Regions from separate parts of the Comamonas koreensis genome, predicted to be linked through region 3. Evidence: predicted binding sites of a transcription regulator. Region 3 holds the regulator's gene; each other region holds the start of a gene.
The links. Region 3 encodes sigma-54, which starts transcription at its own class of promoters, with help from an activator protein. Its sites were predicted from a motif close to TGGCANGNAANCTGCTTT; they were not measured.

Region 1 (7,347 bases), 120 kb from region 3:
CGTGCAAGGCCTCGTTGTCAACCAGTTCCAAGGCCGTGCATATTTTTACATTATGAGCACGATTCCCGAAAAAATTCAGCAGGTTCGCCTGCAAATCGACAACGCCTGTCGTGCCAGCGGCCGGCCCGAGGGCAGCGTGCAGCTGCTGGCCGTCTCCAAGACCTTTGGCGTGGACGCCATTGCCGAGGCGGCCGAAACCGGCCAGCGCGCCTTTGGCGAAAACTACATCCAGGAAGCGGTCGAGAAGATCCGCTATTTTGCCGAGCATGACAGCTGGAAGGACCAGGGCCTCATCTGGCACTGCATTGGCCCGATCCAGAGCAACAAGACGCGCCTGGTGGCCGAGCACTTTGACTGGGTGCATACGGTGGACCGGCTCAAGACGGCCGAGCGTCTCTCCGCCCAGCGGCCCGCGCAGCTGGCACCGCTGCAGGTCTGCATCCAGCTCAATGTTGATGGCGGCATCACCAAGTCGGGCGTCGCGCCGGCCGAAGCTGCGGCGCTGGTGCAGCAGATTGCGCAGATGCCCCAGCTGCAGCTGCGCGGCGTGATGAGCATCCCCGATGTGCTGCCCGACTTTGCCGCCCAGCTGGCCGTGCACCAGCGCGTCAAGGCCGTGTTCGATGACATCGCCGCACTGGGCCTGCCGCAGCTGGCGCAGTGGGACACCATCTCGCTGGGCATGACGGCCGATCTGCAGGCCGCCGTCGAGGCCGGCTCGACGATGGTGCGTGTGGGCAGCGGCATCTTTGGCCAGCGCGACTACGGCAGCGCCCACTGAAGGGCCCCCTCTGCCAACCCGCCAGCCCCGCAGCAGCGCTTGAAGCTGCGTGCTAAGCTGGCCCCCGATTGTTCTGTGTACCCCTCAAATAGACAGGAGACCCCCATGCCAGGATTGCTACCCGACGTTGACCCCGATGGCCTGTTGGAGTTTTCGGTGGTCTACACCGACCGCGCGCTCAACCACATGTCGCACCGCTTTATCGGTGTGATGGGCGAGGTGCTGCGCATCCTCAAGACCACCTACCACGCACACACGGCCGTGATCGTGCCGGGCAGCGGCACCTTTGGCATGGAGGCTGTCGCCCGCCAGTTTGCCAACCGCGCCAAGGTGCTGATCGTGCGCAATGGCTGGTTCAGCTACCGCTGGACGCAGATTTTCGACGAAGGCGGCCTGGGCGGCAGTGCGGTGATCTGCAAGGCCCGCCCCCAGGGCACGGGCCCGCAAGATGCCTGGGCCCCATGCCCGGCCGAAGAAGTAGCCGCCGCCATCCGCAAGGAAAAGCCCCAGGTGGTGTTTGCCCCGCATGTCGAGACGGCCAGCGGCATTGTGCTGCCCGACGACTACATCCAGACCATCAGTGCCGCGGCGCATGAGGTCGGCGCGCTGATGGTGCTCGACTGCGTGGCCAGCGGCGCGATCTGGGTGGACATGCAAAAGACAGGCGTCGATGTGCTGATCACCGCGCCGCAAAAGGGCTGGAGCGGCCCGCCTTGCTGCGCGATGGTGATGCTGTCCGAGCGTGCGCGCAAGGCCATCGAAGATACCAAGAGCAGCAGCTTCTCTTGCGACCTGAAGAAGTGGATGCAGATTGCCGAAGGCTACGAAAAGGGCCAGCATGCCTACCACGCGACCATGCCCACCGATTCGCTGGTGCAGCTGAGCAAGGTGATGCAGGAGGCCGAGGCCTATGGCCTGGACAAGCTGCGCAAGGAACAGACCCAGCTGGGCAAGGAAGTGCGCGCACTGCTCAAGGCGCGCGGCTTTCCGAGCGTGGCGGCGCCAGGTTTTGAGGCGCCCGGCGTGGTCGTCAGCTTCACCACCGACCCCGAGATCCAGAACAGCAAGAAGTTCGCCAGCGTGGGCCTGCAGACCGCCGCTGGCGTGCCGCTGATGTGCGACGAAGGGCCGGAGTTCAAGACCTTCCGCATCGGCCTGTTTGGCCTCGACAAATGGCATAACGTCGATCGCACCGTGGGCCATCTGCGCCAGGCGCTCGATGGTTTGGGTATCAAGGGTTAACTTGTGTTTTTAACGTGTTCTGCGCCTGCTATCCGGGTGCAGAATGCTGGTTTTTCTGAAGAACATTGGATTGGATTTCGCCATGAAAGCATTGACCGCCAGCGCCCTGTTCGCTGCCATCGCCCTGACCGCCGGCTTTGCCCAGGCACAAAGCAAGCCTGTGACGACCAAGAGCGGCCTGGTGTTTGAAAGCATCAAGGACGGCACCGGCGCCAGCCCCAAGGCCAGCGACACCGTCAAGGTGCACTACAAAGGCACCTTCCCCGACAGCGGCAAGGAATTTGACAGCTCCTACAAGCGTGGTGAGCCGATTGAGTTCCCGCTGCAAGGCGTCATCCCCTGCTGGACCGAAGGCGTGCAGCTGATGAAGGTTGGCGGCAAGGCCAAGCTGACCTGCCCGGCCTCCATTGCCTATGGCGCCCGTGGCGCGGGCGGCGTGATCCCGCCCAACGCCACCCTGAACTTTGAAGTGGAACTGCTGGGCATCAAGGGCCAGTAAACGCCGCTACTCACAAGCTAAAAAGCCTCCGCGTCTTGCTGGCGCGGAGGCTTTTTATTTAGTCGCTTTTACTGTCAGTGGGCATCAATGCGTCCTTGTTGCGCAGCGCTTCCACCAAGGCCAAGGTGCCCGGGTAGTCCGGAATCAGCCGGAGCGCAGCATTTTTGAGCTGGCCTAAGCGATCACGACTCTTGAGCGTGCCTTGTGCATGCAGCGTTAGCGATGCATCGACCAACTGCTGCAACTCATCTGGGGTCGGCTTGGCAAGCAGAGTCAAAGCGGAATAGCGTTGAAACGCGCGTTTGGCGGCCATGCGCTGCACACGGCATTCGGGGCAATGCACGCAGTCGGCGTCTACGTAAAACTGCAACACTTCAAACCAGTGTCTTTGTTCGGCCGCAAAAAAGATGAAGGGACGTTTGCAGCTACGACAGGTTTTGCGCATGTCGACATAGCACTCGCGCGGGAAGATGCTGAAATTCTGCTTGCTGGTATCCGCCATCAGCACCGATTCTGGAAAAATCTCCTCGGATTTATAGGACCAATGGCACTGCAAAATGGCCTCTTCTGAGACGCCTTGCACATGCGATGGCATGGGTGCACTTCCATAGCGCGGGTGCGGTACAAAGTCAGTTGACTGGCTGTGCTTTTTCTTTTTCATGTGCCTCATGTGCGGATGCTGTCCGGCTTAGTGTCGCTCAATCCCCAGCCGCTTGGCCAGCCGCTGCAGGTTGGCGCGGTCCAGTTGCAGCTCGCGCGCGGCGGCCGCCCAGTTGCCGTTGTGGCGGGCCAGGCTGGCGCTGAGCAGCTGGCGCTCGTAGCGTTCCACCTGGGCGCGCAGGCCCAAGGTCTCGGCACTGGCTGTTAGCCCTTCGGCCACTTCGGCCATTTCGGACGCGGGAACAGGCGCGATAAGGCCCGTTGCCTGCTGGCCGGGCGGCAGCGGCGCGGCGGCGGCGCCGTCCCACAGGTCTTCCTCGCCAATGCTCAGCATGCGGGGTTTGCTGCTGTCCTTGCGCTGGCCCAGGGTGCGGCTGAGCGCCTTGAGCACGGCGCGGCTGATGCAGTGCTCCAGCTCGCGCACATTGCCGGGCCAGGGGTAGCGCAGCAGGGCGGCCTGGGCGGCGGCATCGAGCCGCAGACCGCCCAGCTGCAGGCGGGCGCGGTTTTCTTCGAGAAAGCAGCCGGCGAGGACCAGGGTGTCGCTGTCCCGCGCACGCAGCGGCGGCACCACGACCGGGTAGACGCAGAGGCGGTGGTAGAAATCGGCGCGCATACGGCCGGCCTGCACTTCGGCGGCCAGGTCGCGGTTGGTGGCGGCGATCACGCGCACATCGACCTGGTGCTCGCGGTCCGAGCCCAGGCGCTGCAGCTGGCCGCTTTGCAGCACGCGCAGCAGCTTGGCCTGCACCGACAGCGACAGCTCGCCGACCTCGTCGAGGAACAGGCTGCCGTGCTGGGCCTGCTCGAACTTGCCGCGCCGCTCGCTCAACGCGCCGGTGAAGGCGCCGCGCACATGGCCGAACAGCTCGCTCTCGACCAGGTTGTCGGGCAGGGCTGCGCAATTGATGCTGACCAGCGGTTGTGCCGCGCGCGGCGACTGCGCATGCACGGCCTGGGCGACCAGCTCCTTGCCGGTGCCGGTCTCACCGGTGATCAGCACGCACAGGTCGCTGGCGGCGACCAGCGCAATGCTGCTTTGCAGTTGCCGGATGGCCGGGCTGGTGCCCAGGATCTGGCGGCTGCGATCCGCACCCGGGTTGCGCGGCGCCGGCGCGCTGGCGCTGCGGGCGGCCTGGGACAGCTGCTGCACGCGCTCGGCCGTGGCCACGGTGGCGGCAGCCAGGTTGCTGAAGGCCTGCAGCAGTTCGAGCGCATTGCCATCGGCAAAACGGTCGGGTTCCAGCGCATCCAGGGTCAGCAGGCCCCAGGCCAGGCCGCCGGTCTGCAGCACGCAGCCCATGCAGTCATGCACATGCAGCTCGCCCGGGGTGGTGATCAGGCCGTCATAGGGGTCGGGCAGGGGGCTGTCGGGCGCAAAGCGCATGGCCTGGCCGGCGGCCAGCAGCTGGGCCAGGCGCGGGTGCTCGGCCACCTTGAAGCGCCGGCCCAGGGTATCGGGCACCAGGCCATCAATGGCCACCGGCTCCAGCCATTCGCCGTTGAGGCGCAGCAGCGCCACCGCATCGGCGGGCAACAAGGTGCGCAGGGCCGCGAGCAGGCGGCGCAGGCGCTCGCGCTCGGGCAGCTCCTGGGCCAGATCGGCCACCAGTGGAATCACGGCGTGGAGGATTTTGGAGGATGTCAAAACGACTCGGGGTGTCAAAAACACAGCATTTAGGTGTTGTCAGTATGACTGCATGCATTGTGCAAGATATTGATATTCCACAAACTCGGTGTTGGCACGTTGCATGCATTGATAAAACCAACCACATGCAAGGAGAGTTAGATGCTGAGCGATAGCCAAAAACAGATCATCCAGGCCACCGTCCCGCTGCTGGAGACCGGCGGCGAGGCGCTGACCACGCACTTCTACCAGATGATGCTGAGCGAGTACCCCGAGGTGCGCCCACTGTTCAACCAGGCCCACCAGCAAAGCGGTGCCCAACCCCGCGCACTGGCCCATAGCGTGCTGATGTATGCCAAGCACATCGACAAGCTGGAGAACCTGGGCGACCTGCCCGCGCAGATCATCAACAAGCATGTGGCGCTGCAGGTGCAGCCAGACCAGTACCAGATCGTTGGCAGCTGCCTGCTGCGCGCGATCCGCGAGGTGCTGGGCGCCGAGATTGCCACCGATGCGGTGATCGATGCCTGGGCTGCTGCCTACACCCAGCTGGCCGACATCCTGATCGCTGCCGAGGCCAAGGCCTATGACGCCATTGCCCATACGGAAGGCGGCTGGCGCGGTGCGCGTACTTTCAAGCTGGTGCAAAAGGTGGCCGAGAGCGCCGAGATCAGCTCCTTCTACCTGGAGCCGGTCGACGGCCAGGCCGTGATTGCCCACCAGCCGGGCCAGTACATCGGCCTGCGCGCCATCGTGGGTGGCACCGAGCAGCGCCGCAACTACTCGCTGTCGGCCCCGAGCAATGGCCGCAGCTATCGCATCAGCGTCAAGCGCGAGCCCGGTGGCAAGGTCTCCAACTACCTGCATGACCTGCAAGTGGGCGACACCTTGGAGCTGTTTGCACCGGCCGGCCATTTCACCTTGCAGGCGAGCGAGCGCCCGCTGGTGCTGATCAGCGGCGGCGTGGGCATCACCCCCACGTTGCCGATGCTCGAAGCCGCGCTGCAGACCGAGCGCCCCATCACCTTTATCCACTGCGCCCGGGACAGCGCCGTGCATGCCTTCCGCCCGCAGATCGATGCGCTGGCCCAGGCGCACCGCCAGCTGCAGCCACTCTATGTGTACGACAAGGTGGCCGACGGCGAGGCGGTGGCTGCCCAGGGCCATCTGACCGAGGACCTGCTGGGCCAGTGGCTGCCGGCCTCGCGCGATGCCGATGTCTACTTTCTCGGCCCCAAGCCCTTTATGCGCTCGGTCAAGGCCTCGCTGCGCAAGCTCGGCGTGCCCGATACCCAGGTGCGCTATGAGTTCTTTGGCCCGGCCGAGGCGCTGGCCTGATCGCAAGCTTCTGAAGCGCTGAGGCGCGCGGCATCGACCGCGCCACATGCAAAAAACCGAGCCATGCTCGCCTTGAAAGGCCAGCGTGGCTGGGGTTTTCGTTTTACCGGGCCGCATTCTATGCAGCCCAGCGGGGGCGGTCAGGCCAGGACTCAGTCCTTGTAATAGGCCTCGACCTTGCCCTTGAGCTTGATCAGCAGGGGCTTGCCCTTGCGGTCCACGGTCTTGCCGGCGGGCACCTTGACCCAGCCTTCGCTCACGCAGTATTCCTCGACGTCCACGCGCTCGGTGCCGTTGAAGCGGATGCCGATGTCATGGTTGAAGACCTCGCGCACAAAGTGCGGGCTCTTGGGGTCGATGGACAGGTGGTCGGGCAGTTCGGGGCGGGCAGTGGTATCGGTCATGGTTGGGTGCAGAAGAGAACGCGGCCCTGGGCCGCACAGGCCGCCATTGTCCACACTTTGTCGGCACCTCGCCCGGTGGAGGGAAACCCGCGGGCATGGCAGGCAAGCCGCGCAGTTGGCTGACTTGGCAAGCCCCGCTGCTTGCCGCTACAGTGGTCGCCATGCCTTTGCTACTGACCGACGAGCAGCAGCGTTTGCTGCGCCGCGCCAAGCTCACCCCGTTGCTGCTGCTGCTGCTGGTGGCCTTGCTGTTCATCGTGGCCAGCTGGTGCCTGGGCCAGCCCTTTGCGCAGTCACGCCACTGGCAGCTGGCGCTGCGCTGCCTGCGGGCGATGACCGAGGCGGGCATGGTCGGCGCACTGGCCGACTGGTTTGCGGTGGCCGCGCTCTTCAAGCACATCCCGATACCGTGGATCTCGCGGCACACGGCCATCATTCCGCGCAACAAGGACCGCATTGGCGAGAACCTGGCCGTCTTTGTGCGCGAGCGTTTTCTTGATGGCGACTCGCTGGTGCAACTGGTGCGCACGCACCAGCCGGCCGACAAACTGGCGCAGTGGCTCAAGTCGCCCGCCAACGCCGAGCTGCTGGGCCACCAGGTGGCGCGCCTGGCCGCCGCTGCGCTGGCCACGGTGCAGGATGCGCAGGTCGAGCGCTTCATCAAGCTGGCGCTGCGCACCTTGCTCGGCCAGATCGATCTGTCGCAGTCGCTGTCCAAGGTGCTGGCGGTGCTGACGCACAACGGCCGCCACCAGGTGCTGCTGGCGCAGGCGCTGGACAAGCTCGTCGAGCTGCT
Region 2 (7,347 bases), 2.2 Mb from region 3:
ACGACCGCCGCTGGCCAGAATCCTGGCGTGAGCTGGGTCTGCAGCAGGTGGAACTGGTCATGCTGGGCTACAACACCCCGGCCGTGAACCAGGAAAACCGTGGCTTTGAAGCCCACCACCTGCGCAACTTCCACTCGCAATTATCGATCCAGGCCGGTTGCTACCAAAACGCCACGTTTGGCGTGGGCGTGGCCAAGGCGGGCAATGAAGACGGCTTTGAGCTGATGGGCCACTCGATCATCGTCAACCCGCAAGGCGAGATCATGGCGATGGCTACCAGCTGGGACGACGAGCTGGTCGTGGCCGACTGCAACCTCGCGATGTGCGAGTTGGGCCGCACGACCATCTTCAACTTTGCGCAGCACCGCCGCCTCGAAGCCTACCAGCGGCTCACCAACCAAACTGGCAGCACAGCGCCTGCGGTTTGGCTGCCCCAAGGCGCTGTCGTCGCCCAGGAGCAGAACTAATGAATGCGCCCAGCCTGGCCGAGCTGCCCAGCAGCATCCAGCATGAGCTGTTTGGCGTAATGCGCGTGCCCACGTTTGCCGATGTTGAGTTGGCCGCCGAGCGCATTGCGCCCTATATACGCCGCACGCCACTGCTGTTTTCGCGCAGCCTGAGCGAACGCACGGGTGCACGCATCTGGCTCAAGCCCGAATGCCTGCAAATCACCGGCTCCTTCAAGCTGCGCGGTGCCTTCAATGCGATCTTGTCGCTCAGCCAAGCGCAGCGCCAGAACGGCGTGATCGCGTACTCCACGGGCAACCACGGCCAGGCGATTGCCTGGGCCGCTGCCACGCTGGGCGTGCAGGCGACGATTGTGATGCCCGCTGATGCGCCCAAGAACAAGGTCAAAAAGGCGCTGGAGCAGGGCGCCAAAGTGGTGCACTACGACCGCATGACGCAAAGCCGTGAGGAGATCGGCATGCAGTTGCTGGCCGAGACCGACGCAACCCTGATCCCACCGGGCGACTTTCCCGAAGTGCTGGCCGCCCAAGGCACGGTCGCGCTCGAAGCCTTGCAGGACTTGCCTGCCGATGACCTGGCGCAACTCGGTCTGTTTGCCGCCCCCTGTGGCGGTGGCGGCATGATGGCGGGCTGCAATCTGAGCCTGGCCGCCTTGAGCCCGCAGACCCGCTGCGTCGCCGTGGAACCGGCTGCGTTTGATGACACCGTGCGCTCACTGGCCAGTGGCACGCGCCAGAGCAATCCCCAATCGGCCGATTCGATTTGCGATGCCTTGCAGGCCGTCACACCGGCCGAGCTGCCTTATGCGATCAATGGCCTGCGCCTGAGCCAGGCCGTCAGCGTCAGCGACGCCGAGGTACTGGCTGCCATGCGTTTTGCCATCGAAGACCTGCGCTTGGTGGTCGAGCCCGGCGGCGCAGTGGCTTTGGCAGCCTTGCTCGCAGGCAAGTTGCCGCTAGAGGGCCGAAGTGCAGTGGTTGTGCTGTCAGGGGCCAATGTCGACTTGCCTTTGCTCAGCCAGGCCCTGGCTTGATGCCATCTGCCACGTCCCGAGCGGGCCTGCTCTGCGTTCCATGCATTCGCCAGCGCCCGCACCGTCCAGCTATTTCCAGAGTCCATACACCATGAATTTACCTTCCGCTTTCCACTTTGCCTTCAATATCCGCGATCTGGACCAGGCCCGCGCCTTTTACGGCGGCGTGCTCGGCTGCATCGAAGGCCGCAGCACCGACACCTGGGTCGATTTTGATTTCTTCGGCCACCAAATCTCCCTGCACCTGGGCGAGCCCTTTGCCACGGCCAACACCGGCAAGGTCGGCCAGCACATGGTGCCGATGCCGCACTTCGGCATCATCTTGCTCTACCCCGACTGGCGCGCGATGGCCGACCGCCTGCAAGCCGCCGGCGTGGAGTTTGTGCTCGCGCCCCAAGTGCGCTTTGAGGGCGAGCCCGGTGAGCAATGGACGATGTTCTTTCGTGATCCCTTTGGCAATCCAATCGAGGTCAAAGGCTTCCGCTCAGAAGCGCAAATCTACGCGCACTAAGAATGTATTCAGGTTCCCCAAAACGCTGCCCCAAGGCCCCTCCATGCACCAAAGCCGTTGCACTGAGCACCAATCCGGTGCAAGTTGGCATGAAGCCTGCTTACCACCCGGGCATCTGTCTGAACCTAGCTTGAGAAAGAAACGATGCCATGTTTGATTTGACCATCCGCAACGGCCGTATCAGCACCTCCCAAAACACCTTTGTGGCCGATATCGGCATTCAGGGCGGCGCCATTGCTGCCATTGGCGAGAACCTGCCAGCAGGGCGGCGTGACATTGACGCACAAGGCCTGTGGGTCATGCCAGGCGGCATCGACAGCCACGCCCATATTGAACAAGCGTCCAGCGCGGGCGTGATGTGCGCCGATGATTTCTACAGCGCCACGGTCTCGGCCGCGTTTGGTGGCACGACCTGCGTGATCCCGTTTGCTGCGCAGCACAAAGGCCAGCAAGTGCCCGAGGTGGTCGCTGCCTACGCCAAGCTGGCGGCCGAGAAAGCGGTGATCGACTACGGCTTTCACCTGATCCTGTCCGAGATCACCCCGCAAATGCTGGAGCAGGATTTGCCACGCGCGATTGCAGAGGGCATCACCTCGCTGAAGGTCTACATGACCTACGACAAGCTCAAGATCGACGACTTCCAGATGCTGGATGTGCTGGAAGTCGCAGGCCGCGAAGGCGCGATGGTCATGGTGCATGCCGAGAACCACGACGTGATCCGCTGGATCGCCCGCCGTCTGCTGGACAAGGGCCTCACGGCACCCAAATTTCACGGCGTGGCCCACGATGCGATTGCAGAAATCGAAGCGAGCTCGCGCGCCATCCACCTGGCCAATCTGCTCGATGTGCCGATTTTGCTGGTGCATATCTCAGGCCCCGAGGCGATTGAAGTGATTCGCAGTGCCCGGCAACTGGGCAGCAAAGTGCATGCCGAGACCTGCCCGCAATACCTGTTCCTGACCGCAGAAGACATGGACCAGGAGGGCCTGGAAGGCGCAAAATTCTGCTGCAGTCCACCCGTGCGCGACAAGGCCGCGCAAGACAAGGTCTGGCAAGGCCTGCTGGATGGCACCCTGGGCATCTACAGTTCTGACCACGCGCCCTACAAGTTCGATGAAAGCGGCAAGCTGCCCAAGGGCGATGCCACCACCTTCAAGGAAATGGCCAATGGCGTGCCCGGCCTGGAGCTGCGCTTGCCGCTGCTGTTCTCCGAGGGCCTGCTGACTGGCCGCCTCACGCCCGAAGAATTTGTGCGTCTCACTGCCACCAACCATGCATACATGTATGGCCTGCAAAAACGCAAGGGCGATATTGCCGTCGGCCTGGATGCCGACATTGCGATTTGGGACCCCCAAGCCCAGCGCAGCGTGCGCTGGAGCGACCTGCACGACCAGGTCGGCTACACGCCTTACGAGGGCCGTGTGGTCAATGGCTGGCCCATCACCGTGATCAGCCGTGGCGAGGTCGTGGTCGAGGACGCCCAGCTGCAGGCCGAGCGTGGCCGTGGCCAATTCTTGCCTTGCGAATGCCCCGAGCCGATTTTGCAAGCAGCCCAGCAGCCCAAGCCCTCTGATGCCTCGCAATGGCTGGGGCTCAAAGGCAAGGCCTGGCAGCAGTATTGAGTGCCAGATGACGTCGCCTTTTGCGTGCCAAAGCCAGGCCCAGCCTGGCTTTGGCGGGCCCTTAACAACAGGTTAAGGCATACCGATAAAACGGCAGGCGACAGCTTGGCCAATGCGCCCAATAATTTTCTCAAGCTCCCAAGCTTTCAGGCCCAGCCAGTGATGGCTTTTCATCCATGAATGAACCAACTCCGCCCATGAACAACCTTGCCCATACCCTCACTCGCGTCTCCTGGCTGACACTGACACTGGCACTGGCTTTGACCAGCGCCGCCCACGCACAAACTGCTGCGCCTTTGAAAACCGCCTTGGATCCCACCTTTGCCCCGCAGGCCATGGTCAAGATCGGCGGCGGCCTGCAAGGCTTTAACGTCGACATGGGCGAAGAAATCGCAAAGCGCCTGGGCCGCAAGCTCAGCATTGATGCAACCGAATTCTCGGGCCTGGTGCCGGGTCTTAACAGCGGCAAATACGAGTTTCTGCTCGCGCCTGTGACGGTCACGCCTGAGCGCGCCAAAGCCATGCTGTTTACCGAGGGCTACACCGAGACGAACTACACCTTCATGGGCCGAAAAAACGCAGCCGCGCTGGAGTCGCTGGAGGCGCTGAAAGGCAAGGTTGTTGCGGTCAACAAGGGCTCGAACTACGACGCCTGGGCCAAAGAGAACGCCGACAAGTACGGCTTCAAGTACTTCGTCTACGGCTCCAACGCCGATGCGATTCAGGCCGTCTTGACCAAGCGTGCCGACTACAACCTGACCGGCAGCACGGTGGCGGGCTGGGCCGTCAAACAATCGCCTGCGCTGCAGGCGGGCTACACCATCAAGACCGGGCTGGTCTGGGCGATTCCCTTCCGCCTCGACGACAAGGCCGGCCGTGACCAGGTCAGCAACGTGCTCAAGTGCATGAAGGCCGATGGCACGATCGCCAAGCTCGCAGAAAAATGGTATGGCTACTCGCCCGAGACCAACAGCGTGGAGCGCACCGTCAGCCCAGGCCACGGCGTGCCAGGCACCGAGAACTACGACGCCACCCCCGTTAAGCCGAAGTGCTCGTAAGCACGCGATGGCTGTGATAACCCTGAAGTGCTGAGAACCTATGAGTGCCCCCATTCTTGAACTTGTTGAACTGCGCAAATCCTACGGCTCGCTGGACGTCTTGCGTGGTGTGAACTTGCGTGTGTACCCGGCAGAGCTGGTGTGCGTCATCGGACCTTCTGGCTCTGGCAAAAGCACGATGCTGCGCTGCTGCAACCGGCTGGAAGAGCCCAGCGACGGCCAGGTGGTCATCAACGGCCAGGACATCATGCGGTCCGATGTCGATGTCAACCAGGTGCGCCAAAACGTCGGCATGGTGTTCCAGCACTTCAACCTGTATCCCCACCTGAACGTGCTGGGAAACATCACCCTGGCACTGCGCCAGGTGCAGAAAAAAAGCAAAGCCGAGGCCGAGACCATTGCCCAGGAGGCGCTGGCCAAAGTGGGTCTGGCCCACAAGGCGAGCGCGTTTCCCAGCCAGCTATCGGGCGGGCAGCAGCAGCGCGTGGGCATTGCGCGCGGCATTGCGCTCAAGCCCCAGGTGATGCTGTTTGACGAGCCCACCAGCGCGCTGGATCCGGAGCTGGTTGACGAGGTGCTGCAGGTGATGCGCGCGCTGCGCGATGAAGGCATGACCATGCTGGTCGTGACCCATGAAATGGCGTTTGCCCACGCAGCGGCTGACCGCGTGATCTTCATGGATGGCGGCGTGGTCGCCGAAGCGGGTACCCCGGCTGAGATTTTTGAGAACCCCCAGCAAGAGCGCACCCGCAGCTTTGTGGGCCGCTACATGCATGGCACGAATGGAGTCAAAGGCGCTGCATTGCAGGCATTCATTGGCGCAGGTGGCAGCCTATGAGCGAGTCCAGCGGCGGTTTTTTATTTACCTTTTTCAACCTTGCCATCGCGCAGGAATACTGGGCCGACATCGCGCGTGGCATGCTGGTCACCATCGGGGTCGGCATAGCGGTCGTCATCACCGGTCTGGCGCTGGGTCTGGCCATGGCAATTGGCCGCGCATTGCAGCTGCGCTGGCTGACGGCAGCCACTGTGATCTTCTCGGACGTGATGCGCTCGCTGCCACCGCTGGTGGTGCTCATCCTGCTGTATTTTGGCCTGCCGACCCTGGGGCTGGAGTTATCGGCCTTTGCCGCGACCTGGGTGAGCCTGTCGATGGTGCTGGCCGCTTATGCGCAAGAAAGCATCTGGTCGGCGATGGCCTCGCTGGCCAAAGGCCAGACCGAGGCGGCGCGCTCCACCGGCCTGTCGTGGTGGCAGGCGATGCGCTGGGTGGTCTTGCCCCAGGCGCTGCGCCGCGCGGTACCGCCGCTGACCAACCGTGTGATCTCGACGACCAAGAACACCGCACTGGGCTCGATCGTTGCCCTGGGGGAAATTCTGAGCAATGCGCAGGCCGCATCGGCGGTGGCGGGCAACCCCACGCCGCTGACGATTGGGGCATTTCTCTACCTGTTGGTGTTCTTGCCGATCGTGATTTTCTCGCGGTGGCTGGAGCACAAAACCAAAACCACCGCGTAAGTGCCAAGCCATGGAAATTTTCTTACAAAACTTCTTCAACCTCGAGGTCTTCCAGCAAGCGCTGCCGTATTTGCTGCAAGGTTTTTGGACCACGATCTGGCTCTCGGTGCTGGTGATTCCGCTGGGTGCAGCTGCAGGCTTGCTGCTGGCCCTGGGCCAGACGCAATCGAGCCGCCGCAGCCTGCGCTGGAGCATCATTGCCTATATTGATTTCTTTCGCGCCTTTCCGCCGCTGGTCTTGCTGATTTTTCTCTACTTTGGCCTGCCTTTTGTCATCGGCGATGTGCCCAAGCTGATTGCCGTGATGCTGGCCTTTACGCTGAACAACTCCAGCTACTTTGCCGAGGTGTTTCGCGCCGGCATCGAGGCCATTCCCAAAGGTCAGATGGAAGCGGCCCGCTCCACCGGTCTGAGCCGTTTGCAAGCACTGCGCTGGGTGATCTTGCCGCAGGCCACGCGCCATGTGCAGGCCGACTTGCTGGGCAACTGTATTGAGGTGGTCAAGCTCACCGCGATTGCCAGCGTGGTCGGGATTCCGGAATTGCTGCGCAACGCCCGCGATGTGCAGTCGCTGGTCTACAACCCCTCGCCCGTGGTGCTGGCCGCACTGCTCTACCTGGCCTTATTGTGGCCGCTGACGCGCTGGCTGGCGCGCCTGGAGCACCGCAAGCTCGCCATGTTCAGCCACTGATAGACGCACTAGCAGGCCTGCCATTGAATGGTTTCAATCGCAGGTTCATTGATCCATTTAATTGCGCACGCCCCATGACCCTGCACGCTACACCCATCCCATTGCCCATTCTCGGCCCCTGGCTGGCCCAGGACCTCAGTGCCAGCTTGCCTGACAGCTTCCTGCCTTTGGTCTTGCACAGTGCACCGGACTTTATGGCCCAGCTCGCACCGTACGTGCCGCGCATTCGCGCCCTGGTGTGTACCAGCGGCGGCCAGGCAATTGATGCGACCTTGATGGAGCAACTGCCCCAGCTCGAACTCATTTTGAACCTGGGTGCGGGCACGGAGTGCGTGGATTTGGCCGCCGCACAGGCACGTGGCATTCAGGTGCTGACAGGCGCAGGCGTCAATGCGGTGGACGTGGCTGAGCTTGCGATTGGCATGATGATTTCGATGGCCCGGCGC
Region 3 (7,347 bases):
GTGGGCGTGGGCGCGGCCTTGGCCGTGGCCGTGTACGTCACCAATGTGCCGGTGCCGTTTGTCAACAAAGGTGGCGTGCGCGGCGAGGCCAAGGACAAGGCCGAGGCGCAGCGCAACCAGAACTGGGACCCGAACTCGCCGCTCTATGGCAAGAACCCCGCGCGTGCGCCCGCGGCTGTGGCACCGGCCGCTCAGGGCGTGGTGGTGCCTGAGCCGCCGCGCACGGTGGCTGACAACGCCCCCGCGCCAGTGGAAAACAAGCCTGCCAAGCCCGAAGTGGTGCTGCCCGATACCACCAAGCCCGCTGACAAGCCGGCAGACAAGACCCAGGTCGCAAAGCTCGACCCCAAGGCCGGCCAGGGCGCCGATCCGCTGGGCGATCTGGCCAAGTCGCGCAGTGCCGATGGCACCGACGGCTTCCAGTACTTCGTGCAGGCCGGTGCTTTCCGCAGCCAGTCCGATGGCGATGCACAGCGCGCCAAGCTGGCGATGATGGGCTGGGAAGCGCGCGTGAGCGAGCGCGAAGTCAATGGCCGCACCGTATACCGGGTGCGCGTGGGCCCCTTCAACAAGCGCGATGATGCCGATGGCCTCAAAGGCAAGCTCGATGGCGCCGGCGTGGATGCGCAAATCGTCCGCGTGCAGCGTTGAACTTTTGGCGGTGCAGGGCACTCCTAACCGCAACTTGTCACTGGAGTTAACAAAACATGAAACGTCGTGAGTTTTCCACTTTGGCGGCTTCCGCTACTGCCGCCTCGGCGCTGAGCCTGCCTTTTGCCACCGGCGCCAACGCACAGGCCAAGTTCAAGGAAGGCAAGGACTACCTGAAGCTGGCCAAGCCCGTCACCCCCGATGCGCCCGCTGGCAAGGTCGAGGTGATCGAATTCTTCTGGTACAGCTGCCCCCACTGCAATGCCTTCGAGCCGCAGTTTGAAGCCTGGGCCAAGACTGCCCCCAAGAACCTGCAGATCCGCCGCGTGCCTGTGGCCTTCAACAACACCTTTGTGCCGCAGCAAAAGATCTACTTTGCGCTGGAGTCGATGGGCCTGATCCCTGACGTACATGTCAAGGTTTTCCGTGCGATCCACGTCGAGCGCCAGCGCCTGAACAAGGACGACGAGATCTTCGCCTGGATGGACAAGAACGGCGTGGACCTGGCCAAGTTCAAGGAAGCCTACAACTCGTTCAGCGTCGCAGGCCAGGTGCGCAAGGCCACCCAGCTGCAAGAGTCGTACGGCGTCGAAGGCGTTCCATCGCTGGGCGTGGCGGGCAAGTACTACACCGACGGAACCCGTGCCGGCTCGATGAGCAACGTGCTGCAAGTGGTAGAGTTCCTGGCTGCACAAGGCTGAGCGGATTCCCCAACGCTTGAGACAGAGCCCGCGCACTGAACTGCACCCCAAAAGTTGGACATCAATCCAACCTTTGGGGTGTTTTTCATGGCGAAGTACGACGAGAGTTACAAGCTGGAAGTTGTCCAGGGCTACGTGCAGGGGCAGCATGGGTTCAGAGCACTGGCCCATGCTCACGGTCTCGACCAAGCGACAGTGCGACGTTGGGTAAAGAGCTACCAGCAGCATGGCCTATCAGGGTTGCGCAAGAAGTTCAGTCGCTACAGCGCTGACTTCAAACTGGCAGTGTTGCAGCGGATGTGGCGAGATGATCTGTCTGCACGAGAGACGATTACCTTGTTTGATATCCGGGGTGGCACGGGTGTCATCAGCGCCTGGGAGCTGCAATATCACGACGGTGGGCCGCAAGCACTTGCACCCCGGCCAAGAGGACGCTCCAAGAAGATGCCAAACCCACCCACAGCCAAGCCCGCACAGGCACAAGCAGTTATGTCTGCGGACGACACGCGTTCGCACGCAGATTTGCTCAAAGAGGTGAAGTACCTGCGCGCGGAGGTGGCGTACCTAAAAAAATTGGAGGCCTTGGTTCAGGCGAAAAAACAAGCTGCGCAGAAAAAGCGCGGATAGTGCTTGAGCTAAGGCCAGATCACGACCTCAAGGACTTGCTGCGGGCAGGTAAGCTGGCGCGCAGCACCTTCTATTACCAGGCTCAAGTGCACAGGAGAGGCGACAAATACGCTGAGCTCAAGGCTCAGATCCGATCTGTCTACGAGCTTCACAAAGGACGCTATGGCTATCGGCGTATTGCGCTTGAACTCAAGCGCAATGGCTGTCATGTGAACCACAAGAGCGTGCAGCGCCTGATGCAGGTAATGGGGATGAAGTCCCTGGTTCGGCCCAAGAAATATCGCTCCTATCGCGCCGGGCAGCACGCGGACGTGGCCAATGTGTTGCAGCGCCAGTTCATGGCCGAGCAGCCTAACCAGAAATGGGTGACGGACGTGACAGAGTTCAACGTCTTGGGTAAAAAGCTATACCTGTCGCCTGTCATGGATCTATTCAATGGCGAGGTGGTGAGCTATCAGATGAATACGCAACCGCGCTTGAAGATGGTGGGTGACATGTTGCGCAAGGCGCTAGGCAAGCTGGGCAGGGAGGAAAAACCATTGCTGCATTCCGACCAGGGCTGGCAGTACCAAAGTCGTGCCTATCGCCGCTTGCTGGCCGATCATGGCCTGGTGCAAAGCATGTCACGTCGGGGCAATTGCTTGGATAACGCAGCGATGGAGAGCTTCTTCGGAACCTTGAAGTCCGAGTTCTTCCACCTCAACAAGTTCAGCAGTGTGGCGCAGCTTCAAGAAGGTCTTCACCACTACATCCATTACTACAATCACCAACGCATCAAGCTAAAACTAAAAGGCCTGAGTCCGGTGCAATACCGGATTCAGGCCTTCAGTCCCTAGCTTCCAACTGTCCAACTTCTTGGGGTCAGTTCACACGCGGGCTTTTTTGTGCCAGAAACGGCCTAACGCTCCAGCATGGCTACAATGGGGCAGAGCAAGATTCATGCCTTATGAGACACCGTATTTTTAACTCTTTGTTGGTGGCAGTGGCCCTGGCCGTGCCGCTGCTGTCGCACGCCGAGCGTGCAGACCGCACCAAACCCATGAACATCGAGGCGGACGATGGCCGCCACGATGAACTCAAGCAGACCAGTGTCTTCACGGGCAATGTGGTGGTGACCAAGGGCACCATCATCATCCGTGGCGCGCAGCTGACCGTGAGCCAGGACCGCGACGGCTTCCAGCACGGCGTGGTGACTGCTGCGCCGGGCAAGCTCGCATTCTTCCGCCAAAAGCGTGACTCGGCCCCAGGCGCGCCTGACGAGTTCGTCGAAGGCGAAGGCGAGGTCATCACCTATAACGGCCGCGATGACACCGTGCACTTTGAGCGCCGCGGCGAGTTGCGCCGTTACCGCGAGACCACGTTGACCGACCAGGTCAGTGGCCCGCTGATCGTCTACAACAATCTGAGCGATACCTTCACGGTCTCCGGCCAAAAGGGCGCCCAGGCGGCGGCCGATCCCAAGCCCGGTGCGCCCAAGAAGGACCGCGTCCGTGTGATCCTGACGCCCAAGGCCGATGGCAAGGCGGACGACAAGGCCAGCGCCCCGGCCAAGCCCGCTGCCGATGACAAGACGCCATTGCGCCCCAGCACCCAACTGAACGACGGAGCCAAGTGACCGTGGCAGAAAACTCGTCGACCATTTCCGTCAACGCCCGGGTCGCCAACAGCGACCACCGCAGCCAGCTGGAGGTCTTGCACCTGGAGAAATCCTATGGCAGCCGCAAGGTGGTCAAGGACGTGTCGCTGTCGGTGCGCAAGGGCGAAGTGGTGGGTTTGCTAGGCCCCAATGGCGCGGGCAAGACCACCTCGTTCTACATGATCGTGGGCCTGGTACGCAGCGATGGCGGGGATATCCGCATCGATGGGCAGTCGGTGGCCAATATGCCGATCCACCAGCGCTCGCAGCTGGGCCTGTCCTACCTGCCGCAGGAAGCCTCGATCTTTCGCAAGCTCAGCGTGCAGGACAATGTGCGCGCCGTGCTGGAGCTGCAAAAAGATGAGCATGGCAAGCCGCTCTCGCGCGCCGAGGTCGAGCGCCAGCTCACCGCGCTGCTGCAGGAGCTGCGGGTCGAGCACCTGCGCGAATCACCGTCAGTCGCGCTGTCCGGCGGCGAGCGCCGCCGGGTCGAGATCGCCCGTGCGCTGGCCACCCAGCCCCGTTTCATCCTGCTCGACGAGCCTTTCGCCGGCATCGACCCCATCGCCGTGATCGAGATCCAGCGCATTGTCGCCTTTCTCAAGGAGCGCGGCATTGGCGTGCTGATCACCGACCACAATGTGCGCGAAACCCTGGGTATCTGTGACCATGCCTGCATCATCAGCGATGGCAAGGTGCTGGCCGCCGGGACGCCGCAAGAGATTGTGGAGAACGCAGAGGTCCGGAGGGTGTATCTGGGTGAACATTTCCGTATGTGACACCGCACGCCTTGGCGGGCGTGCCAGCCAAGATGCCGTCCCGCGCTGCGGGGCCGGCAGGGCTGATCCGTTGCCAGCTGCCCCAGCCCGTGGGGAGGCGCAGCCATGATGCCGTCGCTGTCGCTGCGCGTATCGCAGAACCTGACCCTGACCCCCCAGCTGCAGCAGTCGATTCGCCTGCTGCAGCTGTCCACGCAGGAACTGACGCAGGAAGTCGAGCAGATGCTCGACGAAAACCCGTTTCTGGAGCGCGAGGGCGATGAGGCCCCCGAGGCTGAAGCCGGTAAAGAAGCCGCTGAATCTGCCGAAGCTGCAGACGCTGCAGACGCAGCCGACAAGGGTGCCGATACTGCTGCCAGCACCGACACCAACAACAGTAGCGATTTCGAGCCCGGAACCTCCGACCAGCCGCTGGATTTTGGCGCGGGCAAGGAAACCGGCGTCGATGCCGAGGCCGCTGCCGGCGATTCGGCATCGGACTGGGAAGAGTGGGGTGGCGATCTGCCCGCGCGCTCCAGCGCCAGCGATGACGACGACGAGACGCCGATGTCCGACCGGCGCAGCGAGCACCTGAGCCTGCAGGATGTGCTGCACCGCCAGGCCTTGTCGCTGCGCCTGTGCCAGGAAGACCGGGCCGCGCTCTACTTTCTGATTGAATCACTGAACGACGACGGCTACCTCGAAGAAACGCTGGCCGAGCTCGCGCAAAGCTTTGGCGACGCCAGTGACCCCGAGCGCTACGAAGTGCTGCTGCACCACCTGACTGTGGCGCTGCGCTTGCTGCAAAGCCTGGAGCCGATTGGCGTGGGCGCGCGCAACCTGTCCGAATGCATGCAGCTGCAGATCAAGGCCCAGCAGCGCCTGTTGGATGAAGAGGGCTCGGACACGCCCGAGGCCGATGCGCTGGCGCTGGAGACCGCTTTGCTGGTCTGCCAGGAATCGCTGGAGCTGCTGGCGCGCCGTGATGTGCGCAAGCTGGTGCAACTGACCGGATGCAGTGATGCCGCGGTGCGCAGCGCGCTGGCGCTGATCGCCAAGCTCGAGCCCCGCCCCGGCCGGCCCTATGCCGATGTGGACCGCAACACCATCATCCCCGATGTCATCGTGCGACTCAGCAATGAGCGCGGCCTGCCGGTGCCCGGTTTCAGCGTGCAGCTCAATGCCGAGGTGATGCCGCGCCTGCGCGTGCAGGATGTCTACGCCAATGCCTTGCGCAGCCACAAGGGCAGCGAAGGCCATGGCGCGCTGCAGCAGCGGCTGCAGGAGGCGCGCTGGTTCATCAAGAACATCCAGCAGCGCTTTGACACCATCTTGCGCGTCTCGCAGGCCATCGTCGAGCGCCAGCGCAATTTCTTTGTCCATGGCGAGCTGGCGATGCGCCCCATGGTGCTGCGCGAGATTGCCGATGAGCTGGGCCTGCACGAGTCCACCATCAGCCGCGTGACCACGGCCAAGTACATGGCCACGCCGCAGGGCACGTTCGAGCTCAAGTACTTCTTTGGCTCGGGCCTGGGCACCGAGACCGGCGGCAGTGCGTCGAGCACGGCGGTCAAGGCGCTGATCAAGCAGCTGCTGGACGAGGAAAGCGCGAAAAAGCCGCTGTCGGATGCAAAAATCGCCGATCTGCTGCAGGCCCAGGGCATTGAATGCGCGCGCCGCACGGTGGCCAAGTACCGCGAGGCGATGCGCATCCCGCCGGCCAGCCTGCGCAAGGCGCTGTAAGCGCAAGCAGCCAGGGCCCATAAAAAAACCGCAGTTGCGTTAGGCACTGCGGTTTTGCTTTGAGACGGAGCCGCTTTACTTTGGCCACAGCCACCAGATGAACAAGGCCAGCACGGCCAGCATCAGGCCAAACTTGGTGAGCTTGTAGGCCGTCTTGTTCCAGGCCTTGAAGCGGCGGCGGTACTGGCCCATGTAGAACGAGATCTTGAAGATGCGGCTGATGAAGCCACGCGGATCGCCTTCGTTGTTGGGCGAGCTGGCGGCAGCGACCACATGCGTGCCCAGCCAGCGGTTGAGCCACTGCGCAAAGCCATTGGTCATCGGGCGCTCGACATCGCAGAACAGCACGATGCGGTTGCCTTCGGACCGGTTCTCGGCCCAGTGCATGAAGGTCTCGTCAAAGATCACGCCTTCGCCCTCGCGCCAGCTGTAGGGCGTGCCATCGACCTCGATCATGCAGCGGTCATCATTGGGCGCCAGCACAGCGAGGTGGTAGCGCAGCGAGCCCGCATAGGGGTCGCGGTGCAGGTTGAGCTTGGCGCCGGGCGGCAGCTCGGCAAACATGGCCGCCTTGATGCCGGGGATGGACTGCACCAGCGCCGTGGTCTTGGGGCACAGCTCCATCGCAGACGGGTGGGCCTGGCCGTACCACTTCAAGTAGAAGCGCTTCCAGCCGGTCTTGAAGAAAGAGTTGAAGCCCGCGTCGTCGTTGTTGGCTGCGGCCTTGATCTGCATGGCCTGGTGCAGGCCGATGGCCTCTTCGCGGATCTCGCGCCAGTGGGCCTGCAGCGGGGCCAGGTCGGGGAAGGTGCTGGTGGGCAGGTAGGGCGTGCGCGGTACCTTGCTGAACATCAGCATGAACACATTGAATGGCGCCGTGAACGTGGAGTGGTCAAACAGCTGGCGCAGCAGCTTGTGCCGCACCTTGCCACGCAGGTGCATGTAGAGGCCGCAGCCAGTGAAAAGCAGCACCAGGGCCAGAACGATGATTTTTGCCATAGACAGCGATTTTAGCGACTGTGCTGTGGCGGCTGTCTGCGCAAGCGCAAACTGGCGCGCGGCAAGGGCTGCGGGGCGGTGGGATGGCCTGCTGGCAGCAGGCCTATTGCGGTTTGGTCAATGGCAAGCCAGGTGGGCTTACCTGGGCTGGGCGGCAAAGGCGGTTTTCAGGCGCTGCAGCATCTCGCGGTTGAGCTGGCGCTGCTGGCCGCTCCAGTGCGTCATCGCCTTG
Region 4 (7,347 bases), 2.3 Mb from region 3:
GCGCCAGCGACTCGGGCGCAATCGCCATCACATAGCGCTCCTGGCTTTCGTTGGACCAGATTTCCTTCGGAGCCAGGCCCGATTCTTCGAGGTTGACCTTGCGCAGGTCAAAGCGGGCGCCACGGCCGGCGTCATTGGTCAGCTCGGGAAAAGCGTTGGACAGGCCACCGGCGCCCACGTCGTGGATCGCCAGGATGGGGTTGGCCGCGCCCTGCTGCCAGCAGTGGTTGATGACCTCTTGCGCACGGCGCTCGATCTCGGGGTTGCCGCGCTGCACCGAGTCAAAGTCCAGCTCGGCCGCGTTGGTGCCGCTGGCCATGGAGCTGGCAGCACCCCCGCCCATGCCGATGCGCATGCCCGGGCCGCCCAGCTGGATCAGCAAGGTGCCAGCCGGGAAGAGGATCTTCTGGGTCTGCTCGGCATCGATCACGCCCAGGCCACCGGCGATCATGATGGGCTTGTGGTAGCCACGGGTGATGTCACCGACTTGCTGCTCGTACTCGCGGAAGTAGCCGGTCAGGTTGGGGCGGCCGAATTCGTTGTTGAACGCGGCGCCGCCCAGCGGGCCTTCGATCATGATCTGCAGCGGGCTGGCGATGTGCTCGGGCTTGCCGACCTCGCTGCCCCAGAGCTTGGAGACGGTGAAACCGGTGAGGCCCGCCTTGGGCTTGGAGCCCCGGCCGGTCGCGCCTTCGTCACGGATCTCACCGCCCGCGCCGGTGGAGGCGCCGGGGAAAGGCGAGATGGCTGTGGGGTGGTTGTGGGTCTCGACCTTCATCAGCACATGGCTGGTGGCGCTGTGCTTTTGGTAGCTGGGCGCAGTCACGGCATCGGCCTGGGTGTTGAACGGCGCGACAAAGCGCTCGACCTGGTGGCCTTCCATGATGGAGGCATTGTCCGAATAGGCAACGACGGTGTGTTGGGGCGATACCGCCTCGGTGTGGCGGATCATGCCAAACAGGCTCTTGTCCTGCGCCACGCCATCGATGGTGAACTTGGCGTTGAAGATCTTGTGGCGGCAGTGCTCGGAGTTCGCCTGGGCAAACATCATCAGCTCGACATCGCTGGGGTTGCGCGCCAGGCCCTTGAAGGCGTTTTCCAGGTACTCGATCTCGTCGTCGGCCAGCGCCAGGCCCCATTGCTTGTTGGCTTTTTCCAGCGCGCTGCGGCCGCCGCCCAGCACATCGACAAACTCCATCGGCTGGGCTTGCAGTGCGGAGAACAGCTGCTCGGCTTCGGCGCGGGTGGCGAAGACCGACTCGGTCATGCGGTCGTGCAGCAGTGCGGCGATCTGCGCGGTCTGCTCGGCGCTCAGCTCGGGCTTGCCACCCAGCAGGCCGGCCTTGAGCTCGATCCGGTACTCGGTCAGGCGCTCGATGCGGAACAGCGCCAGGCCGCAGTTGCGGGCAATGTCGGTGGCCTTGGAAGCCCAGGGCGAGATGGTGCCCATGCGCGGGGTGACGATGAAGGCCAGGCCATCGCTGCCGCCTTCATAGGGGTCGCCATAGGTCAGCAGGGCCGCTACGCGCTCGGCCTGGGCACCCGCCAGGGGCTGCTCGGTGGCCACCAGATGCACAAAACGGGCAGCAATGCCCGTTATCTTTGGATGGATCGCCGTCAATGCGGTCTGCAGTTGTTGGGCGCGGAAGGAGCTGAGGGCGTTACCGCCTGGTAGCTGAGTCAGGTGCAGTGTCACGTGGCAGCCTATGTGGACTAGGAGGATGGGAAGAAAGCACGCATGCGCCTTGCCCACTGCTACGGGCGGACCGTGGCAGCACCATGACAAGGGCGGGATAACCCGGGATTCTACTGTGCCGCGCCAGGACACGTAGCCGCATGGAAAACAGGCCAATGGCAGCAGTGGGATAATCGTGGGCTATGACGATCAAAATCAATACCGAAGACGATATTGCGCAGATGCGCATCGCAGGCCGCCTGGCCTCGGAGGTCTTGGACTACATCACCCCCCACATCCAACCGGGTATCACCACCAAGCAAATCGATCTGCTGTGCGCCGAGGCGATGGAAAAGCAAGGCACCAAATCGGCCTGCCTGGGCTACCAGCCGCCAGGCATGACGCCCTACCCGGCCTATGTCTGCACGTCGGTCAACCATGTGGTCTGCCACGGCATCCCCAATGACAAACCGCTCAAGAAGGGCGACATCGTCAATGTGGACGTGACCATCATCACGCCCGAAGGCTATTTTGGTGACAACAGCCGCATGTTCGTGATCGGCGAAGGCACGATTGCGGGCAAGCGCCTGTGCCAGCTGACCTTTGAAGCCATGTGGCATGGCATCGTGCAGGTCAAGAATGGCGCCCACCTGGGCGATATCGGCCATGCGATCCAGAAGTTTGCCGAAGGCCAGGGCCTGTCGGTCGTGCGCGAGTATTGCGGCCACGGCATCGGCAAGGTGTTCCACGACGAGCCCCAGGTGCTGCATTACGGCCGCCCGGGCACCGGCGTCGAGCTCAAGACCGGCATGATCTTCACGATCGAGCCCATGCTCAACCTGGGCAAGAAGGACATCAAGGACCTGGGCAATGACGGCTGGACCGTCATCACCAAGGACCACAGCCTCTCGGCCCAGTGGGAAGTCGAAGTGCTGGTGACCGACACCGGCTATGAAGTGCTGACCTGGTCGGAGGGCTCGCCCACGCCGCCCAGCTTTGTGACCAGCACCAAGTGCTGATCGGGTGCTGATCCGGCACGAATAAATCGCTGCGCGCGTGCCGGGCCTGCCCGGCACCTGCCCACACCAAGGCGGCATTGCAACCAGCATGCCGCCTTGGTCGTTTCTGGCAGTCCCGCCTCCGCCATGCCCCCATTTGGTGCGTAGTGGCATGGAATGTGCTTACTCGCAGCTGCTGTTGATTGCTATGGCACACTGCCAACGACAGCATAGTTAGGCACCATGAACGATCCTCGCATTCCGCAGCTGCGCGAGCAGTACCAGGCGCAACGCAGCGCCCTGTTTGATGACATCATGGCCGGGGGCAGCAGCACCCGGGGCATACAGACCCAGCTGCGCAAGCTCTCGCAGCTGGCCGATGGGCTGCTGCGCGATCTCTGGCACCTGGCTGGCCTGCCCGGGCGCCTGAACCTGGTGGGGGTGGGCGGCTTTGGCCGGGGCAAGCTGTTTCCCTATTCCGATATCGATGTGCTGCTGCTGCTGCCCGAAGGCACCGATCCGGAGCAGGACATTGAATTGCGCACCGCGATCGAGCAGTTCATCGGCTCGTGCTGGGATGCCGGGCTGGAGATAGGGTCGAGCGTGCGCACCATCAGCCAGTGCATCAGCGAAGCCCAGGCCGATGTGACGGTGCAGACGGCGCTGCTGGAGTCGCGCCGCATCATTGGCTCGCCCCGCCTCTACCACCTGTTCCAGGCCGCGCTGGCCCAGTCCATCAAGCCCGATGCCTTTGTCGTGGCCAAGGTGCTGGAGATGCAGCAGCGCCACAACAAGTACGAGAACACCGTCTATGCGCTCGAGCCCAACTGCAAGGAATCGCCCGGCGGCCTGCGCGATCTGCAGCTGATTCTGTGGCTGGGCCGCGCTACCGGCCTGGGCAGCCGCTGGAAGGAGCTGGCCGACAAGGGGCTGGCCACCGTCTACGAGGTGCGCAACCTGCAGCGCAACGAGGACCTGATCTGCCTCATCCGCGCGCGGCTGCACATTGTGGCCCGGCGCCGTGAGGACCGGCTGGTGTTCGACCTGCAAACGCCGGTGGCCGAGTCCTTTGGCTTCAAGACCATCACGCCAGCTGGCCAGCGCTTTCCCAAGCGCGCCAGCGAGGAGCTGATGAAGCGCTACTACTGGGCTGCCAAGGCGGTGGCCCAGCTCACGCAGATCCTGATGCTGAACATGGACGAGCGCCTGCACCCGGGCAACCACACCTTGCGCCGCATCGATGACGAGTTCTACGACAAGGCCGGCCTCATTGAGGTGGCCGACGACGAGGTCTACCAGCGCAACCCGCATGCGATCTTGCGCACCTTCTTGCTCTACGAGACCGAGCCGGGCTTGAAGGACCTGTCGGCCCGTACCTTCCGCGCGCTCTACCATGCGCGCCAGCTGATGGATGCCCAGTTCCGTCGTGACCCGGTCAACCGCGCCACCTTCATGCAGATTCTGCAGCAGCCCCATGGCATCACCCATGCGATGCGGCTGCTCAACCAGACCTCGGTGCTGGGCCGCTACCTCTGGCCGTTCCGCCGCATCGTGGGCCAGATGCAGCACGACCTGTTCCATGTCTACACGGTGGACCAGCACATCCTGATGGTGCTGCGCAATGTGCGGCGCTTTTTCATGGCCGAGCATGCGCATGAGTACCCGTTCTGCTCCCAGCTGGCCGCTGGCTGGGACAAGCCCTGGATTCTGTACCTGGCCGCCCTGTTCCACGACATCGGTAAGGGCCGGGGTGGTGACCATTCGGAGATCGGTGCGCTGGAAGTCAAGCGTTTTTGCCGCGATCACCAGATTGCCAAGGAAGACCGGCAGCTGGTCGAGTTTCTGGTGCGCGAGCACCTGACGATGAGCCAGGTCGCGCAAAAGCAGGATACGTCCGACCCCGAGGTGATCACCGCCTTTGCCCAGCGCATGGGCAATGAGCGCCGGCTCACCGCCCTCTACCTGCTCACCGTCGCCGATATCCGCGGCACCAGCCCCAAGGTCTGGAATGCCTGGAAAGGCAAGCTGCTCGAAGACCTGTACCGCTCGACGCTGCGTGTGCTGGGCGGGCGGGCACCCGATGTGGCCGCGCAGGTGGAAATCCGCAAGCGCGAAGCGCTGGTGCTGCTGGCGCTGTCGGCCCAGCCCCATGAATCGCAAAAAGCGCTGTGGGATACGCTGGGCCTCGATTATTTTCTGCGCCACGAGGCCGCCGATATCGCCTGGCACACGCGCCACCTGTCACGCGCCGTGGGCAGCAAGGCCACCTTGGTGCGCGCGCGCCAGTCGCTGGCCGGCGAAGGCCTGCAGGTGATGGTATATGCGCCCGACCAGCCCGATCTGTTTGCCCGCATCTGCAGCTATTTTGACCAGGCGGGCTTTTCGATTCTGGACGCGCGCGTGCACACCGCCCTTAACCGCTATGCGCTCGATACCTTCCAGGTGGTGGCGACCGATGCACCGCAAAGCTACCGCGAGCTGATCAACCTGGTCGAGAGCGAGCTCACGCGCGTGCTGGTGGCCGCCCAGCCGCTGCCCGAGCCCGCGCAGCGCCGCGTCTCGCGCCGGGTCAAGAGCTTTCCGGTGGCGCCGCGCGTGCTGCTGCGCCCCGATGACAAAGGCCAGCGCTGGCTGCTGTCCATCTCGGCGGCAGACCGCGCAGGCCTGCTCTACACCGTGGCACGCATCCTGGCCCGCCACCAGCTGAGTGTCGAGCTGGCCAAGATCAGCACCTTGGGCGAGCGCGTGGAAGACAGCTTTTTGCTGCAGGGCCCGGAGCTGCAGAACAATGTGAGCCAGATCGCGATCGAGACCGAGCTGCTCTGGGCACTGGCCGCGACGGGCAGCGGCGCGGCCGGTTGACCGTTAAGGCGAACCCGGCTCAGTCGTCCTCGGCCGCGCTGATGCCGGGAAACAAAATCTCGGTAAAACCGAACTGGCTGAAATCGCGCACCCGCATCGGGTAGAGCTTGCCCCAGAGGTGGTCGCATTCATGCTGCACAACGCGGGCATGGAAGCCTTCGGCCTCGCGGTCAATCGGGTCGCCATACTGGTCAAAGCCGGTGTAGCGGATCTTGCGCCAGCGCGGCACCATGCCGCGCAGCCCCGGCACCGACAGGCACCCCTCCCAGTCGTCTTCTTCCTCGTCCGACAAGGGCGTGATCACCGGGTTGATCAGCACCGTGGGCGGCACCAGCGGGCGGTCCGGGTAGCGCGGGTTGCGCTCGGGCGAGCCAAAGAACACCACCTGCAGATCCACCCCGATCTGCGGCGCAGCCAGGCCCGCGCCGTTGGCGTCGCGCATGGTGTCAAGCAGGTCCTGCACGAGCTGGTGCAGCGCATCGGTGTCAAATTCGGTCACGGGCTGCGCGGTGCGCAGCAAACGGGCATCGCCCATTTTCAAGATTGGATAGATCGCCATGCCGGCATGGTAGCGCAGCGCGCAAGCCCGTCTGGCGCCTTTTGCCACCCAAAGCACCGGCGCAGCAGCGCAGCAAGATGCCCACCACCCTTGCCCAGCATCAAGACACTGTTATGCGGCGCGATGCACAATGCTGGACCATGAACGAGCCCGGAGCCTCTTCCACCGCGCTGCAAGACGTGCAGACACCGGCTTACTGCCCCATCCGCAGTCCGGTCTTGCGCTGGCTGCTGCTGTTGGCGGCTGTGGCCTGCCTGGCGATGGGCATCGTCGGCATTTTTGTGCCGGGGCTGCCGACCACGGTCTTTGTGCTGATGGCCGGGGCCTGCGCGGCGCGCAGCTCGTCGCGCCTGCATGCCTGGCTGTGGCACCACCGGCTGTTTGGCGGCATGCTGCGCAACTGGGCGGCGGGCGGTTTTGTCAGCCGCAAGGCCAAGTGGAGCGCCAGCATCACGATGGCGCTGTGCGCAGTCATCATGCTGCTGGTGCCAGCGCCCGGCTGGGCCAAGCTGCTGTCGATTGGCTGCATGGCCTGCGTGCTGGCCTGGCTGTGGTGCCGGCCCGAGCCCCCGGCACCGCAATGAGCCCAGCCCTGCGCGGCAAAAAATGACCTCGTCCGTTTTTCAGGTCAAAAATTCGTTCTATAATCGCAGTCTTGTTCCTCAATAGCTCAGTTGGTAGAGCGCCGGACTGTTAATCCGTAGGTCCCTGGTTCGAGCCCAGGTTGAGGAGCCAAGGAATTTTTCGGCTTTGCAATCGAACAAAGCCTGTTGACCGATATTCCTCAATAGCTCAGTTGGTAGAGCGCCGGACTGTTAATCCGTAGGTCCCTGGTTCGAGCCCAGGTTGAGGAGCCATCACTTATCTGCCCTGCAATCGTTCAGGGCATTGACCAAAAATTTGTTCCTCAATAGCTCAGTTGGTAGAGCGCCGGACTGTTAATCCGTAGGTCCCTGGTTCGAGCCCAGGTTGAGGAGCCAAAGAATTTTTTTGGCTTTGCAATCGCACAAAGCCTGTTCACTGTTTATTCCTCAATAGCTCAGTTGGTAGAGCGCCGGACTGTTAATCCGTAGGTCCCTGGTTCGAGCCCAGGTTGAGGAGCCATTCAAAAAGCCTGCACCACCGTGCAGGCTTTTTTGTTTTTTGCGGCCGCAGCCCATCAGCCGGGAGCGAACTGCCGTATTTGTCACCCTGCGTACCACGGGCGGCCAGCAGCGCCCCATTTGGCCGCTACCATGGCAGGCAACACCATG

Region 1: hmpA (NO-inducible flavohemoprotein) is a predicted target of sigma-54. The motif match lies at 4,923-4,940, and genes of this name have one in related genera.
Region 2: hydA (dihydropyrimidinase) is a predicted target of sigma-54. The motif match lies at 2,098-2,115, and genes of this name have one in related genera.
Region 4: F0Q04_RS10210 ([protein-PII] uridylyltransferase) is a predicted target of sigma-54. The motif match lies at 2,842-2,859, and genes of this name have one in related genera.

The regions. Positions count from the first base shown of each region.
Region 1 is NZ_CP043575.1:65,868-73,214, reverse strand. It holds gene F0Q04_RS00315 (YggS family pyridoxal phosphate-dependent enzyme) at 53-781, shown strand; gene F0Q04_RS00310 (pyridoxal-phosphate-dependent aminotransferase family protein) at 887-2,023, shown strand; gene F0Q04_RS00305 (FKBP-type peptidyl-prolyl cis-trans isomerase) at 2,106-2,522, shown strand; gene F0Q04_RS00300 (zinc-ribbon domain containing protein) at 2,581-3,183, opposite strand; gene norR (nitric oxide reductase transcriptional regulator NorR) at 3,211-4,830, opposite strand; gene hmpA (NO-inducible flavohemoprotein) at 4,972-6,147, shown strand; gene F0Q04_RS00285 (DUF3297 family protein) at 6,300-6,551, opposite strand; gene F0Q04_RS00280 (DUF445 domain-containing protein) at 6,713-7,347, shown strand, end outside.
Region 2 is NZ_CP043575.1:2,995,537-3,002,883, forward strand. It holds gene F0Q04_RS13570 (N-carbamoyl-D-amino-acid hydrolase) at 1-467, shown strand, start outside; gene F0Q04_RS13575 (threonine ammonia-lyase) at 467-1,501, shown strand; gene F0Q04_RS13580 (VOC family protein) at 1,593-2,012, shown strand; gene hydA (dihydropyrimidinase) at 2,162-3,634, shown strand; gene F0Q04_RS13590 (transporter substrate-binding domain-containing protein) at 3,832-4,692, shown strand; gene F0Q04_RS13595 (amino acid ABC transporter ATP-binding protein) at 4,733-5,530, shown strand; gene F0Q04_RS13600 (amino acid ABC transporter permease) at 5,527-6,210, shown strand; gene F0Q04_RS13605 (amino acid ABC transporter permease) at 6,221-6,901, shown strand; gene F0Q04_RS13610 (2-hydroxyacid dehydrogenase) at 6,976-7,347, shown strand, end outside.
Region 3 is NZ_CP043575.1:5,165,991-5,173,337, reverse strand. It holds gene F0Q04_RS23665 (SPOR domain-containing protein) at 1-651, shown strand, start outside; gene F0Q04_RS23660 (thiol:disulfide interchange protein DsbA/DsbL) at 708-1,352, shown strand; one part of gene F0Q04_RS23655 (IS3 family transposase) at 1,440-1,929, shown strand; one part of gene F0Q04_RS23655 (IS3 family transposase) at 1,929-2,815, shown strand; gene lptA (lipopolysaccharide transport periplasmic protein LptA) at 2,926-3,594, shown strand; gene lptB (LPS export ABC transporter ATP-binding protein) at 3,618-4,394, shown strand; gene rpoN (RNA polymerase factor sigma-54) at 4,500-6,116, shown strand; gene F0Q04_RS23635 (aspartyl/asparaginyl beta-hydroxylase domain-containing protein) at 6,192-7,106, opposite strand; gene F0Q04_RS23630 (hypothetical protein) at 7,254-7,347, opposite strand, start outside.
Region 4 is NZ_CP043575.1:2,277,059-2,284,405, reverse strand. It holds gene purL (phosphoribosylformylglycinamidine synthase) at 1-1,696, opposite strand, end outside; gene map (type I methionyl aminopeptidase) at 1,879-2,694, shown strand; gene F0Q04_RS10210 ([protein-PII] uridylyltransferase) at 2,917-5,535, shown strand; gene def (peptide deformylase) at 5,555-6,094, opposite strand; gene F0Q04_RS10200 (YbaN family protein) at 6,235-6,678, shown strand; tRNA gene F0Q04_RS10195 (tRNA-Asn) at 6,754-6,829, shown strand; tRNA gene F0Q04_RS10190 (tRNA-Asn) at 6,876-6,951, shown strand; tRNA gene F0Q04_RS10185 (tRNA-Asn) at 6,999-7,074, shown strand; tRNA gene F0Q04_RS10180 (tRNA-Asn) at 7,123-7,198, shown strand; gene aat (leucyl/phenylalanyl-tRNA--protein transferase) at 7,330-7,347, shown strand, end outside.